One region of the Pseudoalteromonas sp. P1-8 genome, then DNA from elsewhere that is predicted to be linked to it. Evidence: predicted binding sites of a transcription regulator. Region 1 holds the regulator's gene; each other region holds the start of a gene.
What was found. The regulator sigma-54, encoded in region 1, starts transcription at its own class of promoters, with help from an activator protein. The targets are predictions, from matches to a motif close to GTTGGCACGNNNNTNGNNT.
Positions count from the first base shown of each region.

Region 1 (4,218 bases):
ACGTAGAGATCGTGCATGGTAATCGTCGTATTACCGCTGAACGCCTTGAAGCACACGGCGGTGACACCGAGGGTACAGTAGAGTTAATTATTGCCACAGGTAAGCCTGCTTACTTCGAAGAAAAGCAAACTGATGGCACCGTGATGAGCGCCAGCGCCGAAGAAGTTCGTTATGATGTTGCAAAACGCTTCTTAACCTTAAATGGTGAAGCTGAAGTTACTCAAGCAGGTCAAAAAGTAACAGCAAAAAGCATTACCTATGATATGGCACAGCAGCTGATCAGTGCTGAAAAAGACGAAAACTCAACAGATCGTGTACACACTATTTTAGTGCCTGTTGAAAATAAAAAAGATAATAAAGGCCAACCATGAGCACATTAAAAGCAGAGCTTTTAGCTAAAAGCTACAAAGGCCGCCAAGTGGTTAAAAATGTCGGCCTTGAAGTTGAAGCGGGCAGCATTGTTGGCTTGCTTGGCCCAAATGGTGCAGGTAAAACCACCACCTTCTATATGATTGTAGGCCTAGTCCCAAGCGACAAAGGTAAAATCAGCATTGATGATAACGATATTACCCTTTTGCCAATGCACAATCGTGCCCGCTTAGGTATCGGCTATCTGCCACAAGAATCGTCAATTTTTCGAAAGTTAACGGTTTACCAAAACTTGATGGCTATTTTAGAAACCCGTAAAGATCTAAACAAAGCAGGTCGCGAAGAAACACTTAATAGCTTACTCGATGAATTTAGTATTCAACACATTCGTGACAGCCAAGGTATGGCGCTGTCAGGTGGTGAGCGACGCCGTGTAGAAATTGCTCGCGCATTAGCCGCTAATCCTAAATTTATCCTTTTAGATGAGCCTTTTGCTGGTGTTGATCCAATTTCAGTGTTAGATATAAAGAAAATTATTGAGCACCTAAAAAATCGTGGTATCGGTGTACTAATTACTGACCATAATGTTCGAGAAACCCTTGATGTTTGTGAAAAAGCCTACATTGTTTCTCATGGGGAGCTAATTGCATCAGGCACACCTGAGCACGTATTAGCAGACCAAACTGTACGCGATGTATATCTAGGCGAGCAATTCAGGCTGTAACCATTACGCCAGCGACTAGAGCATCTGCTAGACTTATAACAATGACAATAAATCGATAACTGTGTTTTTACAGTTATCGATAACTTTAAAAGGATTGTTAGGGATACATGAGGCAATCATTACAGCTGCGCATGGGCCAGCAACTTACAATGACTCCACAACTGCAACAAGCGATTCGTTTGTTGCAGCTCAGTACATTGGATCTCCAGCAAGAAATTCAAGAAGCGCTTGATAGTAATCCCCTACTTGAAGTGGAAGAAGCGGATTACAATGAAGAAAGCACCGGCAAGAATGAGCAAAAAGCGGAGTCTGACGATGTGCAAGTCAGCGCGTCTGCCGAAGAAGCACCTAGCGAGTACGAGCAAGAAAGTAGTGATGCTCTCAATAAAGACACCGTAAGCGATGACTTAGCCATGGATGTTACTTGGGATGAGTACATGAGTGCCGCCCCTTCAACATCGTCAGGGCCAATGCCTGAAGATGAATCTATCTATCAAGGTGCATCAACCGAAACCCTTCACGAATACCTAATGTGGCAATTACAGCTCACGCCATTTAGCCCTACTGATGAAGCGATTGCTGTGGCAATTGTAGAAGCTATCGATGATTCAGGTATTTTAACGGTAAGCTGTGAAGATATAGTCGAAAGCTTTAATCAAAATAACGATGAAGAAGAAATCGAACTTGATGAAGTCGAAGCGGTCTTAAAAAGAATTCAGTTATTTGATCCTGTGGGTATTGGCGCGCGCAGTTTACAAGAATGTCTGTGCATTCAGCTACGCCAATTCGATGCCGATACGCCATATTTAGCTGAAACTAAAATGGTTTTATCTGAGCATATCGAATTATTAGCGAGTCGCGACTATCGAACTTTGATGAAAAAGACTAAGCTTAAAGAAAACGAGCTTAAAGAAGTTATGACGCTCATCCACAGCTTAAACCCTAAGCCTGCGGATAGCATAGTACGCGAAGAGTCTGAGTACGTCATACCTGATGTATCAGTGAAAAAAGTAAAAGGTCGCTGGGTAGTCGAGTTAAACCCAGATTGTATGCCAAAGATTAGAGTGAACAGCCAATATGCAGCTATGTCTCGCTCAGTTAAATCAAGTAGCGACAGCCAATTTATTCGTTCTCACTTACAAGAAGCAAAGTGGTTTATTAAGAGCTTAGAAAGCCGTAACGATACGCTATTAAAGGTGACCAACTGTATCGTTCAACAACAACAAGCTTTCTTTGAACATGGCCCTGAAGCAATGAAGCCGATGGTGCTAAATGATGTTGCTGAAATGGTCGAAATGCATGAATCGACGATTTCACGGGTAACAACGCAAAAATATATGCATACCCCACGGGGTATTTTTGAGTTGAAATATTTCTTCTCAAGCCATGTCAGCACCGAAAATGGTGGTGAGTGTTCTTCTACAGCAATACGCGCTTTAATCAAGAAGTTAGTCGCTGCAGAAAACTCAGCTAAACCATTGAGTGATAGCAAAATTGCAGATATATTGGCTGAGCAAGGAATTAAAGTAGCTAGACGTACAATTGCAAAATATCGTGAGTCTCTAGCAATACCTCCGTCTAATCAGCGTAAGAGTCTGATTTAGACGTTTTACATAGAAGGAAAAATGCTTATGCAACTAAATTTAACTGGTCGTCATGTAGAAATCACAGATTCATTAAGAGACTATGTAAACACCAAGTTTGCGAAACTAGAAAGGCATTTTGACCATATTAATAATGTTCATGTCATTCTAGATGTAGAAAAATTAAGCCAAAAAGCAGAAGCAACTTTACATGTAAACGGAGGCGAATTATTCGCTTCTACAGAACATCAAGATATGTACGCAGCCATTGACTCACTGATCGATAAACTTGATCGCCAAGTCATTAAACACAAAGAGAAATTAGCTCGACATTAAATTATGAAACTAAGTTCACTTACTAACCAGGACTGCAGCAAAGCTGCGGTCCTTTTTAATAGCAAAAAAAGAATTCTTGAATATATCAGCGAACTGGCCCACCAGCAGCTTCCTCATTTATCGCAACAAGATATCCTAGATGCTTTACTCAACCGAGAAAAACTAGGTAGCACCGGCATTGGCCGAGGTATTGCTATTCCACATGGCCGAATGAGCGGCGCAGATGAGCCTCATGCATTTGTGATAGTGAGTGAATCCCCTATTAATTTTGATGCAATTGATAATCGTCCAGTTGATATTTTTGTGGCACTCATCGTACCAGATGGTGACTGTCAGCTTCACCTAAAGACCTTATCAACAATTGCTGATAGACTTAAAGATAAAGAATTTTGTAAACAGCTGCGTAGTGCTACTACCGATCAGCAACTGTTTCAGGTCATATCAGCAGAGGCATAAATGGAATTAATAATTATCAGCGGTCGCTCAGGCTCAGGTAAATCGGTCGCTTTACGAGTACTTGAAGACTTAGGCTATTATTGCGTTGATAATATTCCGGTTAATTTACTGCCTTCGCTCGTACGTAGTGTGTCTGATAACTACGATAAAATAGCGGTCAGTATCGACGTACGTAACTTACCGAAAGAGCAGCAAGAATTTAATGATATTCTTGAGTACCTGCCAGGTTTCGCAAACCCAACACTATTCTATTTAGACAGTGATGACCAAACTCTGATCAAGCGCTTTTCAGAAACACGCCGCTTGCATCCACTATCTATTGATTCTTTGCCGCTTGATCTGGCCATTAAACAAGAAAAAATCCTGCTTGATGTGTTGATCACTCGCGCTGACTTTATGATTGATACCACTGATCTGAGTGTTCATCAGTTAGCAGAATCAATTCGCGAAAAGATTTTAGGTAAAAAAGATAAAAAGCTAATTATTACTTTTATGTCGTTTGGCTTTAAGCATGGTATTCCAAAAGAAGCTGACTACGTTTTTGATGCACGCTTTTTACCTAACCCACACTGGGAACCTGATTTAAAGCCACTAACTGGCCTTGATCAACCAGTAAAAGATTACCTAGCTAGCCACAGCATAGTGCAAAAGTTCACTTGGCAAATACAAACCTTTGTGCAAACTTGGTTGCCACATTTAGAGCGTAATAACCGCAGTTACCTGACCATTGCTATTGGTTGCACCGGCGGC
Region 1 covers NZ_LJSO01000014.1:45,002-49,219, reverse strand. Annotated here, with positions in the region: gene lptA (lipopolysaccharide transport periplasmic protein LptA) at 1-371, shown strand, start outside; gene lptB (LPS export ABC transporter ATP-binding protein) at 368-1,093, shown strand; gene AN213_RS16650 (RNA polymerase factor sigma-54) at 1,201-2,697, shown strand; gene hpf (ribosome hibernation promoting factor) at 2,725-3,012, shown strand; gene ptsN (PTS IIA-like nitrogen regulatory protein PtsN) at 3,016-3,468, shown strand; gene rapZ (RNase adapter RapZ) at 3,469-4,218, shown strand, end outside.

Region 2 (4,218 bases), on a different contig from region 1:
CTGTGCCTTCAACAATTGAAACAATGGTTTCTGTTGCGCTATGACCATAGGTCATACTCATTGACGAAATAGCCGTATCAAGCATATCGATACCCGCATCGATTGCTTTTTGGTAAGTTGCAGTACTTAAACCTGTCGTCGCGTGACATTGCATTGCGATAGGAATAGATACAGTTTCTTTTAAGCCTTTGATCAACTGTTCGCAATCATATGGCTTTAATAAACCCGCCATATCTTTGATACAAATTGAATGACAACCAAGATCTTCTAGTTGTTTTGCAAGCTCAAGCCACATATCAAGCGTATGGACTGGGCTTACTGTGTACGAAATAGTACCTTGGGCATGAGCACCTACTTTAACTGCAGCTTTAATGGCAGTTTCAAGGTTACGTACATCGTTCATCGCATCGAAAATACGGAAAACATCAACACCGTTTTTGTGGGCACGCTCAACAAACTTTTCGACTACATCATCAGCATAATGACGGTAACCTAGAAGATTCTGTCCGCGTAGTAGCATTTGTTGCTTAGTGTTTGGCATTGCCGCTTTTAGCTCGCGAATACGTTGCCAAGGATCTTCACCTAAATAACGGATACACGAGTCAAACGTCGCACCACCCCATGATTCAATTGACCAGTAACCCGCATTATCGAGTTTTTCTGCCATGGGTAGCATATCGTCTAAGCGCATACGCGTTGCCAAAAGAGACTGGTGTGCGTCACGCAATACTAATTCGGTTAATTTTAATTTAGCCATGTTTAAGCTGCCCCGTTATTTTTGTTTATTTCGAAATTGAGCAATTGCAGCGCTGATTGCTGCAATATGTGCCTGTGGCACACCCTGTTGAGGTTGAATTTTTGCTGTACGCGTAGGTTCTGCAGTTGCAGGATCATCAAATCGACCCACTACCTTTGACATTAAAGTGACTGCTGAAATCAAAATAGTCAGAAAAACAAACACGCCTACCATGCCTGTCACCATCAAACTGGCCGCAGTGGTGAGTAATCCACCTATATCCATACGACTCCCCTCGCTTACTTAAAATAAAAAGTTATTTTTGTTAAATAATTATGCACCAATAATAACAAACAAAATTCATTTGTATAGCACCATTGTAAATTGGTAAAACCAATTAAATTTAAAATAACATGACGCACATATAATTAACACCCTACTATTAGCGCATTTAAAGCCCCGTTATAGATGATATAAATAGTCAATATAGCCAAATGTTATATGTTCAGCTATTAACCAATCATAGTAAAAAGCCTAAAAACCACGCACAACAAGGTGTTAGAGCTATTACCTTACAATAAAGTTAAATTGGTCTTACCAATAATCACAGAAATACTCTTTTTCTTCATTCAGCTCAATATGAAAAAATATCACTATGAATAAGTTACATGCTTACTCGTAAAAGTTACCAAATGATGAACCCTCTCAAGAACAACAAAAACACTCAACCCTTTGAAATATATAAAATAAAACTTATGGCACAGAACTCGCTTTAGTTGCATCGAACTTAAGAAAATTTAAATAGCCAAGGAGACCACTATGTTACGCTGGACAATTACTTTTTTAGTTATCGCGTTAATCGCAGCAGTGTTAGGTTTTGGCGGTATCGCAGGAGCCGCTGCAGGCATCGCTAAGATTATCTTTTTTATATTTTTAGTATTACTAGTTATTTCGCTGGTATCAGGAGCACTTAGAGGCAGTGTCCCTAAGTAGTTAAAAGCAGATAACCACTTACTTTATTTTAAATTTACAAGGAATTTCATTATGAAAAATTCAACTTTAAAAGCCGCTACTATCGCCCTATTTTCAGGTTTATTCATCATGGGTTGTGAAGACAACTCTGCTGAAGACGCAGGTGAGCGTATTGATGAAGCAATTACTGATACACAAAATGCAGTTGAAGATGCATGTGAAGAAGTAAAAGAAGGTGTTAACGCAGAAGAAACTAACTGCTAACAACACACCTTACTTAAGAAAAGCGGCCAAGTGCCGCTTTTTTGTGTATGCAAGTTAGCAAGTTAGCAAGTTAGCAAGTTAGCAAGTTAGCACAAGTTAGCAAGTTAGCAACTCTAGTCTGCCTGCTGCTTGTGTCAAGGAGCTTGCTAACTTTACTCTTTCCCCTAGAAACCCGTTAACTTGTTGGGTTTCGCTCCGCTCTACCCTACGTCACGTAGGTCGTCATTTATGGCGACACATGTTTTATCACTCATACTTGACGGGCTAAAGCCCGACCTACGACTTACACGTAGATTTAAGAAACATCGCGCGAAATAAATTTCACGCCTACGTGAGCCTCAAACTCGCTAACTTGTTGGGTTTTAATCTGATAGCTGACGGCTGAAAGCTGATGGCTCCTTTCTCTAGAAACTCGAAACTTTACTCTTTCCCCTAGAAACTCATTAATTTGTTGGGTTTCGCTCCGCTCTAACCAACCTACGATATTACTTACAACCCATTGTAAGAGGCTTGTTTGTCGTTACACTCGCTATATGCCACTGGCCGTCGATAAAACTCACCTTTGCGACATCACTTACAGCAAAGTCGCCAGGTACATTTAAACGCGTTAAGTTACTCGCTAGCTGCTGCTGACAATATGGGCCGGTATCGCCATGCATTACAAGTACAGGCTTATTGGTGTGCTTTGCGAAATCGCTGATGGCATCTCGGTATATTTTAAATGCATCACAATTAGAGCGTTGTGATTCACTGCAAGCAGGTTTACTGGTCGGGTGGTAAATATCAGCCTGAAAACCAAATACATAGGCCTTAGCGTCTTGCTGAACAAGCGCTTGTTTTAACCAAGTTAAGTTGTACTTATCACGCTTGTCGGCGGCATCTAGTGCAGCGTTTTTATCACTTTTTAAAATTTGTGAGCGACCATTAAAAGTGCCCGGTATATGTAAGGTACGAAACTCAATACCATCAAACTGCCAGCGAGCATTTTCTAGCATTTCAGCTTGGGTTGCATAAACCTGAAGTTGCTGTACTTTTTTTGTATAAGCATCGTCGAACATCAAGCCTTTAACAAAGCTTAGCCGTTCAAGCTCATCAAAACGCACCGATAGCTTTTCTCGGTCGCAATCGGTCCATTCATTATCACCCGGGGTATAAATAAAAGGCTGTGTGGTCAACGACGTTAATAACGCTTTATTACTTTGCAAAAGTTTATTCGTGCAAGCAAGCGCTCCCGATTTCATGTCACCAAGATGCATTAAAAAGCCATGAGGTGTTGCTGCGATTGCCTTGGTAATTTTTCCGTCTTTGGCGAGATTGATTTCATCAATCGGGGTGTATGGCATATCGCCCATAACTAAAAAAGTATTTGTGGTCATTGCAAGTGCTAATGACATTGAACTAACAAACATACAACTTACACCTTTAAAATACGCATACCTTAAGCTCTCACAATGACAACTAAATGAAAACCAACTACGGAAGATTTTTTCTATCAATGTTAAACTGCCGCCAGCAAATTAAGTGAGCCCACAAATGACTTTAAGTACAACTTACAAATTAGATAAACCGTATTATTACGAATGCTTTGATGAGTCTTTACCTTATTCATCACAAGCTAAGCCTAAATACCCGCTATTGGTATTATTAATAACCTTAGGCTTATTAGCTTTTTATCAATTAGATAATCATTATTTAGGCAGCTTTATGATTATGCTTGCCGTGGTTGAGTGCTTATCGTTTTACTACAAACGCCCATGGTGGGTCGCAAGACAAATGATGAGTCGTGCATCGGGTAGCGAAGTGACTGTCGTATTTAATGATGAAGGCGTTAAAGCCGAAAACCCGCATAAAAGCTACCAATTAAGCTGGCAACAAATTAGTGAGATTATTGAAACTGAGCGAGGTTATATTTTAAAGGCTCAGCGCGGTATGCAATATATTTCTAAACAAGCGCTAAATGATGAAATGACAGCAGAACTAAATAAAAGAGCCACTCAGTGAGTGGCTCTTAAAAATATCTGTCGCTGATTAAACGTTGCCCGGATTTGGGTTAGATTTCTCTGCTTGGATTCGCATGTAGATTTCTTCACGATGTACTGATACATCTTTAGGTGCATTTACACCAATGCGAACTTGATTTCCTTTAACACCAAGAACAGTAACTGTTACTTCGTCACCGATCATAAGGGTTTCACCTACTCTACGAGTTAGTATTAGCATTCTCTTGCTCCCATGTTCCAAAAAAT
Region 2 covers NZ_LJSO01000004.1:83,810-88,027, forward strand. Annotated here, with positions in the region: gene oadA (sodium-extruding oxaloacetate decarboxylase subunit alpha) at 1-757, opposite strand, end outside; gene AN213_RS07290 (OadG family protein) at 773-1,021, opposite strand; gene AN213_RS20045 (DUF1328 domain-containing protein) at 1,556-1,729, shown strand; gene AN213_RS07295 (hypothetical protein) at 1,781-1,972, shown strand; gene AN213_RS07300 (hypothetical protein) at 2,458-3,381, opposite strand; gene AN213_RS07305 (YcxB family protein) at 3,506-3,973, shown strand; gene csrA (carbon storage regulator CsrA) at 4,001-4,192, opposite strand.
Region 2: a site for sigma-54 is predicted at 1,491-1,509, ahead of AN213_RS20045 (DUF1328 domain-containing protein). Genes of this name have one in related genera too.

Region 3 (4,218 bases), on a different contig from region 1:
AGTTCGGTAATAAAGTTAAAGCTATCTACTCTACTGCTGACGCACTAGAAAAACACGTACTAGAAGCTGACCTTGTGATCGGTGGCGTACTAATCCCAGGTGCAGCGGCGCCTAAACTAGTGACAGCTGAGCACATCAAAGCAATGAAGCCTGGTTCTGCAATCGTTGACGTTGCAATCGACCAAGGTGGTTGTATCGCAACTTCTAAAGCAACTACTCACGCTGATCCTACTTACATCGTTGATGACGTTGTTCACTACTGTGTTGCTAACATGCCAGGTGCTGTTCCACGTACTTCTACGTTTGCACTTAACAACGCCACATTACCATTCATCATCAACCTTGCTAACAAAGGCTACAAGAAAGCGCTTCTTGACGATGCAAACTTCTTAAAAGGCTTAAACGTGATCAAAGGTAAAGTTACTTATAAAGAAGTAGCTGAAGCTTTCAACATGGAATATGTTGACCCACGTACAGCTGTTGAAAATGCTTAATTAGCGTTGTGAAACAAAAAAAGCAGCGATATCGCTGCTTTTTTTTATGCCTGTTTGCAAGTGTGAAGTGTTCTACTTGCAAACAAGTTTGAAAATAGTTTTTAACGACGCTTAGTTTGTTTAGCGCGTTGATTGTGCTTTTTAACCGCCTTACGGATTTGGTTAATTTTAGCGCGCTTGTCTTTACGCTTTTCAGGAATAACCGACAGCTTAGTTTGCGTTTCGCGGCCTAGTTGTACTGTTTTACGTAAATAGTTAACCGTGTCTAAATCAAGCTCAGCCCAACCACCTTGTGGCAAGCGCTTATCAAGCTCTAACTTACCGTAACGAATACGGATAAGACGCGATACTTCAACATCTTGTGATTGCCATAAACGACGTACTTCGCGGTTACGACCTTCTGTTAAAGTGACATTGAACCAACGGTTGATACCTTCACCACCCATAGGTTTGATGTTTAAGAATTTTGCAGGACCATCCTCAAGCTCAACGCCTTTTGTTAAAGTGCGTAGCGTTTCGTTAGTCACTTCACCAAACACGCGAGCTGAGTACTCACGCTCTACTTCGTAGCTTGGGTGCATTAAACGGTTAGCAAGTTCACCATCGTTAGTAAACAGCATTAAACCAGCGGTATTAATATCTAGTCGGCCAACTGCAATCCAACGTTCGCCATCAACACGTGGTAGACGATCAAATACCGTACGACGACCTTCAGGGTCTTTACGTGTACATAACTCGCCTTCTGGCTTGTTATACATAAGTACACGACAAATACGGTCGGCTTTGTCTTCGATTTTCACTACGTGACCGTCAACTCGAATTACATCGGTTGCTTCAACACGGTCGCCTAAACGTGCCACTTTACCATTCACGCTCACACGATTAGCATCGATGTATTTTTCCATTTCACGACGTGAACCCACGCCAGCACGGGCTAATACTTTTTGTAACTTTTCAGTTTCTACATTACTCATTCAGATAGTTCTCTCACAGAAGGATCGCTCAATAACTGGTTGATTTTACTCTCCTGAAGTTCAGGTAACGGCGGTAATTCATCTAAACCAGCTAATGAAAAATAATCTAAGAAAGCGGATGTTGTGGCATATAACGCTGGGCGCCCTGGCACCTCTTTGTGGCCAACAACTCTAACCCACTCTCTTTCTAATAAGGTTTTAATTATTCCTGAGCCAACAGCGACCCCCCGCACTTGTTCAATTTCACCACGGGTAATGGGTTGTCTATAGGCAATCAAGGATAAAGTTTCTAGTAGTGCTCGTGAGTATTTAGGTGCGCGCTCTTGCCATAAGTTTGCCAGCCAAGGCGCTAAACTAGCGCAGGCTTGAAACCTGTAACCGCTGCCTACTGCAACAAGCTTAATGCCTCGGGTTTGATAATGCGTTTGAATTTGTTCAATTGCATTATTAATGCGCGGCATAGAAACGCTTAAATCAGCTAATACTGTCTCTTTTAAATGACGTTTAGACACAGGTTTTCCAGCAACAAAAATCGCGGCTTCTATGATTTCGACTAACTGTTCATCACTGATACGTTTTGTGGCCATCGCTACTAAAGGTCATTTTAAATCACTAACGCTCTATTATGACAGAAGTCGGCCAAGGTTGGAAAAATTATTGTAAAAAAGCCAGCGTAAAACACTGGCTTTGGGGGATATTTATGAATGAATGTTGAAATTAGCTATTTTTAACCATTTCAAGGGCATCATCTTCGGCAACGTCGCTACCATATTTGCTAATGTAATTAACAAACTCAGTGCGGCTTACACGCTTATCTTTGTTGCTATCCATATAGCCAAAGTGATTTGCGATATCGTCGTCATCGGCTTCTTCAATAGAAACATAACCATTTTTGTCGTTATCTAACGATTTAAAGTCATTTTCGATTGGGTCAAATTTAGCGATTTCAGCTTTAAATGCTGATTCAGATACCTCACTATCAGTTGCTACCTTGCCCGTATTTAATTGCATGTATGCATTAAATTCAGTACGGCTGATTTGCTCATCCATATTGGTATCGATATTTGAAAAATGATCCCAAATTGCATCATCGTCAGCTTCTACCTTAGAGATATAACCGTCATTGTCATTATCTAGGCTGCCAAAATCGCTGTCGATTTTTGCTAACGAGTTACTTGCAGAACATGCTGAAAGGCTTAAAGCTGCTAAAATTGTTGATGCTAAAGTTAACTTGTTCATAAGACATTTCCTTGTAGTCGATTAGATTCACTTCGACTGTTACAAATTGAATGCCAAAATGCCTTATTGGCTAAAATCAAGCACTTACAGCCTGGTTAAGTTGGGGTTAAGCCTATGATTTAGCAAGCTTTTCATAGGGTACTGTAATTTTTTCATAAAAAAAGCGCTCCGAAGAGCGCTTTTTACAAATAACAAAAATGCCGCTATTAGATAGCTGCGTTTTGGTAACGCTTAACGAAGTCTGTTACTGCTTCGCCATTACATTTTAACGTATTTAAGTTACCAATTTTTTCACGCACAGGTGTTAAACCTTTTTTAAGTGCAGTGATGCAAAGTTGAGTTTCTTTTTGCTCATTTTTAGCAAACACTTCAACAGCTGCTTTTGCTGCTTCTTGTGATTGTGCTTTTTTAGCAATTTCACGGATGTCAGTGCCGTTACATAAAATGCTTTTTGAAAAACGTGACATTGAAATGCCATGCTTTGCTGCTTCTTTACGTGCAGCGGTAAACCCTTCGTTCGCACTTAAGCTACATAACTTTGATTCAATACGGTTATCAGCTGAAAAGTAGTGCGGGTTGCTTGCTAATGAGCCAAATGAGATACATGCAAGAGAAAGCATCACTAATTGTTTTTTCATGGTTTACCTTTAAATAGTACATAATATGAACGGATGGTTTGCGCGCATTATATAAACAAAAATCAGCAGATCAACTGAATTATTTATTTAATTTAATAATTAATAGTGAGTTAACAATGTTTTTAAATTAAGCAGCAATTGATCAACATTTACCCAATTTGATTTTCGTAATTAGCTCATGAATAAGCCCTAGTTTGATGATAGAATTGCGCTAAACACTGAAACAAAAATAATAGGTGCACCATGAAGGTAATCTCATTTAACATTAACGGCCTGCGCGCTCGTTTACACCAATTGCAAGCCGTAATTGATAAACATCAACCAGATATTATTGGCTTACAAGAAATCAAAGTACATGATGAGGCCTTCCCTCTCGAAGATGTGCAAAAAATGGGTTATCACGTTTATTTTCACGGTCAAAAAGCGCATTACGGCGTGGCTATGTTATGTAAACAAGAGCCGAAATCAGTAGTTAAAGGCTTTGCAACCGATACCGACGAATCACAGCGTCGTATGATCAGTGTTACCGTGACACAAGAAAATGGTCGTGACCTAACGGTGATGAATGGCTACTTCCCGCAAGGGGATAATATTGCTCACGAAACCAAATTCCCTTATAAGCGTCAATTCTATAAAGATTTAATGACTCACTTAGAAGATAACCACACGCCAGAGCAAGATGTTATTGTGATGGGCGACATTAATATTTCACCGACCGATCTCGACATTGGTATTGGTGAACCAAACCGTAAGCGCTGGTTAAAAACAGGTAAGTGTTCGTTCCAACCTGAAGAGCGTGAATGGTTAAGCACTTTATTAAACTGGGGCTTTAAAGATACCTTCCGTGAACTTTACCCAGAAAAAACCGAGCAA
Region 3 covers NZ_LJSO01000007.1:169,233-173,450, forward strand. Annotated here, with positions in the region: gene ald (alanine dehydrogenase) at 1-494, shown strand, start outside; gene rluB (23S rRNA pseudouridine(2605) synthase RluB) at 596-1,468, opposite strand; gene scpB (SMC-Scp complex subunit ScpB) at 1,465-2,055, opposite strand; gene AN213_RS11820 (EF-hand domain-containing protein) at 2,186-2,707, opposite strand; gene AN213_RS11825 (hypothetical protein) at 2,914-3,345, opposite strand; gene xthA (exodeoxyribonuclease III) at 3,589-4,218, shown strand, end outside.
Region 3: a site for sigma-54 is predicted at 2,747-2,765, ahead of AN213_RS11820 (EF-hand domain-containing protein). Genes of this name have one in related genera too.

Region 4 (4,218 bases), on a different contig from region 1:
ACGAAGATGGTCGCATTGTAACTTCTGGTGCGGGTTTTCCATTACAGCCAGAAATGAACGTACCAGACGATGCACAATCAATTACTGTTTCGCAAGACGGTGAAGTGTCGGTACGTATTTCAGGGCAAGCAGAGAACGTGGTCATTGGTCAGCTAACAATTAGTGACTTTATTAATCCATCGGGTCTTGAACCTATGGGGCAAAACTTGTACACAGAAACTGCTGTGAGTGGCGCACCTGTGCAAGGGAACCCAGGTATCGATGGTTTAGGTACTGTGGTTCAAGGTTCACTAGAAACGTCTAATGTGAATGTAACAGAAGAACTCGTTAACTTGATCGAAACGCAACGAATTTATGAAATGAATTCAAAAGTGATTTCAGCGGTTGATGAAATGCTTAGTTACATCAATCAACAGCTTTAATGGGTAGGAGGCAGCATGCGTAACATTATCTTAGTCACATCGGCAGCATTAATGCTGGGTGGTTGTATGACAACGCAAAATCATCATGTGGTTCAGGATGACCCTTACTATGCGCCTATGTATCCGGAGCCAACAACAGAGCCAATGGTACCAACGGGTTCGTTGTTTGATAGTTATTCAGCAGATGACTTGTACTCAGATAAAAAGGCATTGCGCGCGGGTGATATCATCACTGTTAAATTGCAAGAATCAACGCAAGCCACCAAAGCGGCAAAAACCGAAACCGACAAAGAAACGGACGCTAGTTTAGACCCTGTTATTGGGCTTGGCGGTAATCCAGTTAACATTGGCGGTGATAGCATTCAGTTTGGTATTGGTTCTGGGGCATCGTTTAAAGGTGATTCAAAGTCTAACCAATCAAATAGCTTATTTGGTGATATATCTGTCAATGTGATGCGTGTTCTACCGAACGGAAATTTGGTTATTCGCGGTGAAAAATGGCTCACTTTGAACACCGGTGAAGAATTTATTCGCCTTGAAGGTTTAGTTCGTCCTGAAGATGTTCAAGCAGATAACACGGTCACATCAAACCGTATTGCTAATGCGCGAATTCAATACTCAGGTAAAGGGCAAATTCAAGAAACGCAAAGTGCAGGTTGGCTGTCTCGTTTCTTTAGTAGTTCGCTTTTCCCATTTTAGAGGAATAAAGTCATGAATGGGTTTAAATACATCATCGCTCTTTGCTTAATTAGCCTGCAGTTTTCTGCACAGGCTGAGCGAGTCAAAGATGTATCTATGGTTGAGGGCGTGCGCGCAAACCAATTAGTGGGTTATGGTTTGGTTGTCGGTTTGCCCGGCACAGGTGAACAAAGCCGATTTACTCAACAAAGCTTTAAAGCTATGCTGAATGGTTTTGGTATTACCTTACCTGATAGCTTAAAACCTAAGATTAAAAATGTTGCCGCTGTGGCTGTACATGCAGAGTTACCGGCATTCAGAAAACCCGGTCAAACCATTGATATTACGGTTTCATCTATTGGTAGTGCGGGTAGTTTACGTGGCGGTACTTTATTACAAACCTTCCTAAAAGGGGTTGATGGCAATACCTATGCGATTGCACAAGGCAGCTTAGTCGTTGGTGGTCTAGGTGCTGAAGGGGCAGACGGTAGCCGTGTAATTATTAACACACCCACAGTGGGTCGTATTCCAAACGGTGCCATTGTAGAACGTGCTATTAAGAGCCCGTTTATGCAAGGTGACTACATTACCTTTAATTTAAATCGTCCTGATTTCACAACGGCTAAACGCTTAGAGCAAACGATTAATGATTTAGTGGGTCCTGACAGCGCTCAGGCAATCGATGCAGCTTCAGTACGAGTGTTAGCACCGCGTGATGCTTCTCAACGTGTTGCTTATTTGTCGACACTTGAAAACTTAGAGTTTAAGCCAGCAGACACAGCAGCAAAAATTATTGTGAACTCTCGCACAGGCACAATAGTGATTGGCAAAAACGTGAAGCTACAGCCAGCGGCGATTACACATGGTGGTTTAACGGTCACCATTGCTGAGCAGCAAAATGTGTCACAGCCAAATGCTTTAAGTGATGGTGAAACTACCGTTACCAATCAAAGTATTATTGATGTGAACGAAGATGATTCACGTGCTTTTGTATTTAACCCGGGTGTTAATCTTGATGATCTCGTGCGTGCAATCAATGAAGTTGGGGCCGCACCGGGTGATTTAATGGCAATCCTTGAAGCTTTAAAAGAAGCGGGGGCGATAAACGGGCAACTGGTTATCATTTAAATTAAAACGCGCTTTCGAGCGCGTTTTTTGTTTTAGTATTTCTTAAATCATTTAGCACACAAACATCAGCCAAAATCTTGGCTCTGAAGTTACTCCATTCCTGTATCAGTTATTAGCCATTCATTTATAAAGTTTTTTATTGGCGCAATTTTTGCATTTTAATTTTCATTATTAACTATTGTGTCAAAAAGCTGATGGATACAAATCATCTCGACAAGCAAAACTTTTTTGATTTAGGCAACTTAGACTCATTACGTCAAAATGCCTTAAAAAGTGATGCCTCTAGCGATGCGTCAAAAGAGGCGCTGAAAAAAGCGGCGGCACAATTTGAATCTATCTTCACTCAGATGCTACTTAAAAGCATGCGCAAAGCAAATGAAGCGTTTGAAGATAAAGACAGCCCATTTAATTCAAGCGGCGTTAAATTTTTTGAAGAGATGCATGACCAACAAATGTCGGTTGAGCTTTCATCAAATGGTTCGCTCGGCCTAGCTGACTTGATTGTTCAGCAGCTCTCGCCAGACGGTAAAGAGTTTACACCAGGTTCTGTACTAAGAACGACGGCTGACTTTGATAGTGATAAACGCGCAAGCGGTGTCCTTAATAGCACTACTGAGGCTAAGGCTAAACCACAAGCTGTCGAGGATACATCAGCGAACGAGCAATCAGAAAACCGCTTTGAAGATGCTGAGTCTTTCATTAGCTCTGTTTGGGAGCACGCTAAAAATGCGGCTGAAAAAATTGGCTTAAACCCAGCTGTGATGGTTGCTCAAGCAGCACTTGAAACGGGCTGGGGTAAACACATCATCAGTAAAGCTGATGGCACAAGTAGTAACAACTTATTCAATATTAAATCGGATAGGAGCTGGCAAGGTGATAAAGCAAGCAAAGTCACGCTTGAGTTTGAACAAGGTGTGCCAGTTAAAAAGCAAGCAAGTTTTCGCTCTTATCAATCGATTAAAGACAGTGTGAACGACTTTGTGGATTTTTTAAATGAAAACCCACGTTATCAAGAAGCACTTAATAATACCGCAGAGCCTGCAGCCTTTTTAGATTCGTTACAAAAAGCAGGCTATGCAACTGATCCAAATTATGCCGATAAAATTAAGCAGGTATTGAAGCGCGTTGAGCTTCAAAGCGTCGCTGCTTCATTGGTACGTTAAGGAGTAGACCCTCATGTCATTTAGCTTATATGACATAGCAAATGCCGGTGTAAGAGCTAACTCTGAGCTTTTACAAACCACCAGTAAAAACATCGCCAACGTTAATACCGAGGGCTATGTGCGTGAGCGTACTGAGTTCACAACCATGATCGATAACCAAGTCGGCCGTGGTGAAACGTATCGCTTACTAAATGAATTTGCACAAAAGCAATTAAATAGAGATACCTCTAATAAAGCGTTTTTTGATCAGTTTGTAACTGAAGCAAGCCGTGTAGATAGCTTGTTTTCAGAAGAGTCAAACAGCTTATCAACGAGCGTAAATTCGTTTTTTAACAATGTACAAGAAAGCTTAAATCAACCGTCATCAACAGTAGCTCGTTCACTGGTCATGACGGATGCACAAAATTTGATTGATCAAATGGACAGGTTATCGAGCATTGTGGTTGACCAAAAAGCAGTAGTAAATGAGCAGCTAGAAATCTTTTCAGATGAAGCAAATAACCTGATCCAAAATATCAGTGATTTAAATACCAAGATTGCTTCGGTTCATGGTACTGATCGTGAGTCAGTATCAAGTGGTTTATATAATGAACGTGATAAAGCAATTCGTGATCTATCTGAGCTGATTGATATTGAAACACTCGATGGTAATAACGGCGAGAAACAAGTGTATTTAGGCTCTGGTCAAGCACTTGTCATGCAAAGTGGCACATTTAACCTGTTTTCATTCAGTGGCGATCCTGATCCGAACTTTAAAGAATTAAAACTTGATATAAACGGTGGCAAAGCCGTGCCGCTTGAAGTTGATGTGAGTAAATTGAAAGGCA
Region 4 covers NZ_LJSO01000003.1:163,612-167,829, forward strand. Annotated here, with positions in the region: gene flgG (flagellar basal-body rod protein FlgG) at 1-422, shown strand, start outside; gene flgH (flagellar basal body L-ring protein FlgH) at 438-1,121, shown strand; gene AN213_RS06120 (flagellar basal body P-ring protein FlgI) at 1,134-2,228, shown strand; gene flgJ (flagellar assembly peptidoglycan hydrolase FlgJ) at 2,423-3,391, shown strand; gene flgK (flagellar hook-associated protein FlgK) at 3,405-4,218, shown strand, end outside.
Region 4: a site for sigma-54 is predicted at 2,367-2,385, ahead of flgJ (flagellar assembly peptidoglycan hydrolase FlgJ). Genes of this name have one in related genera too.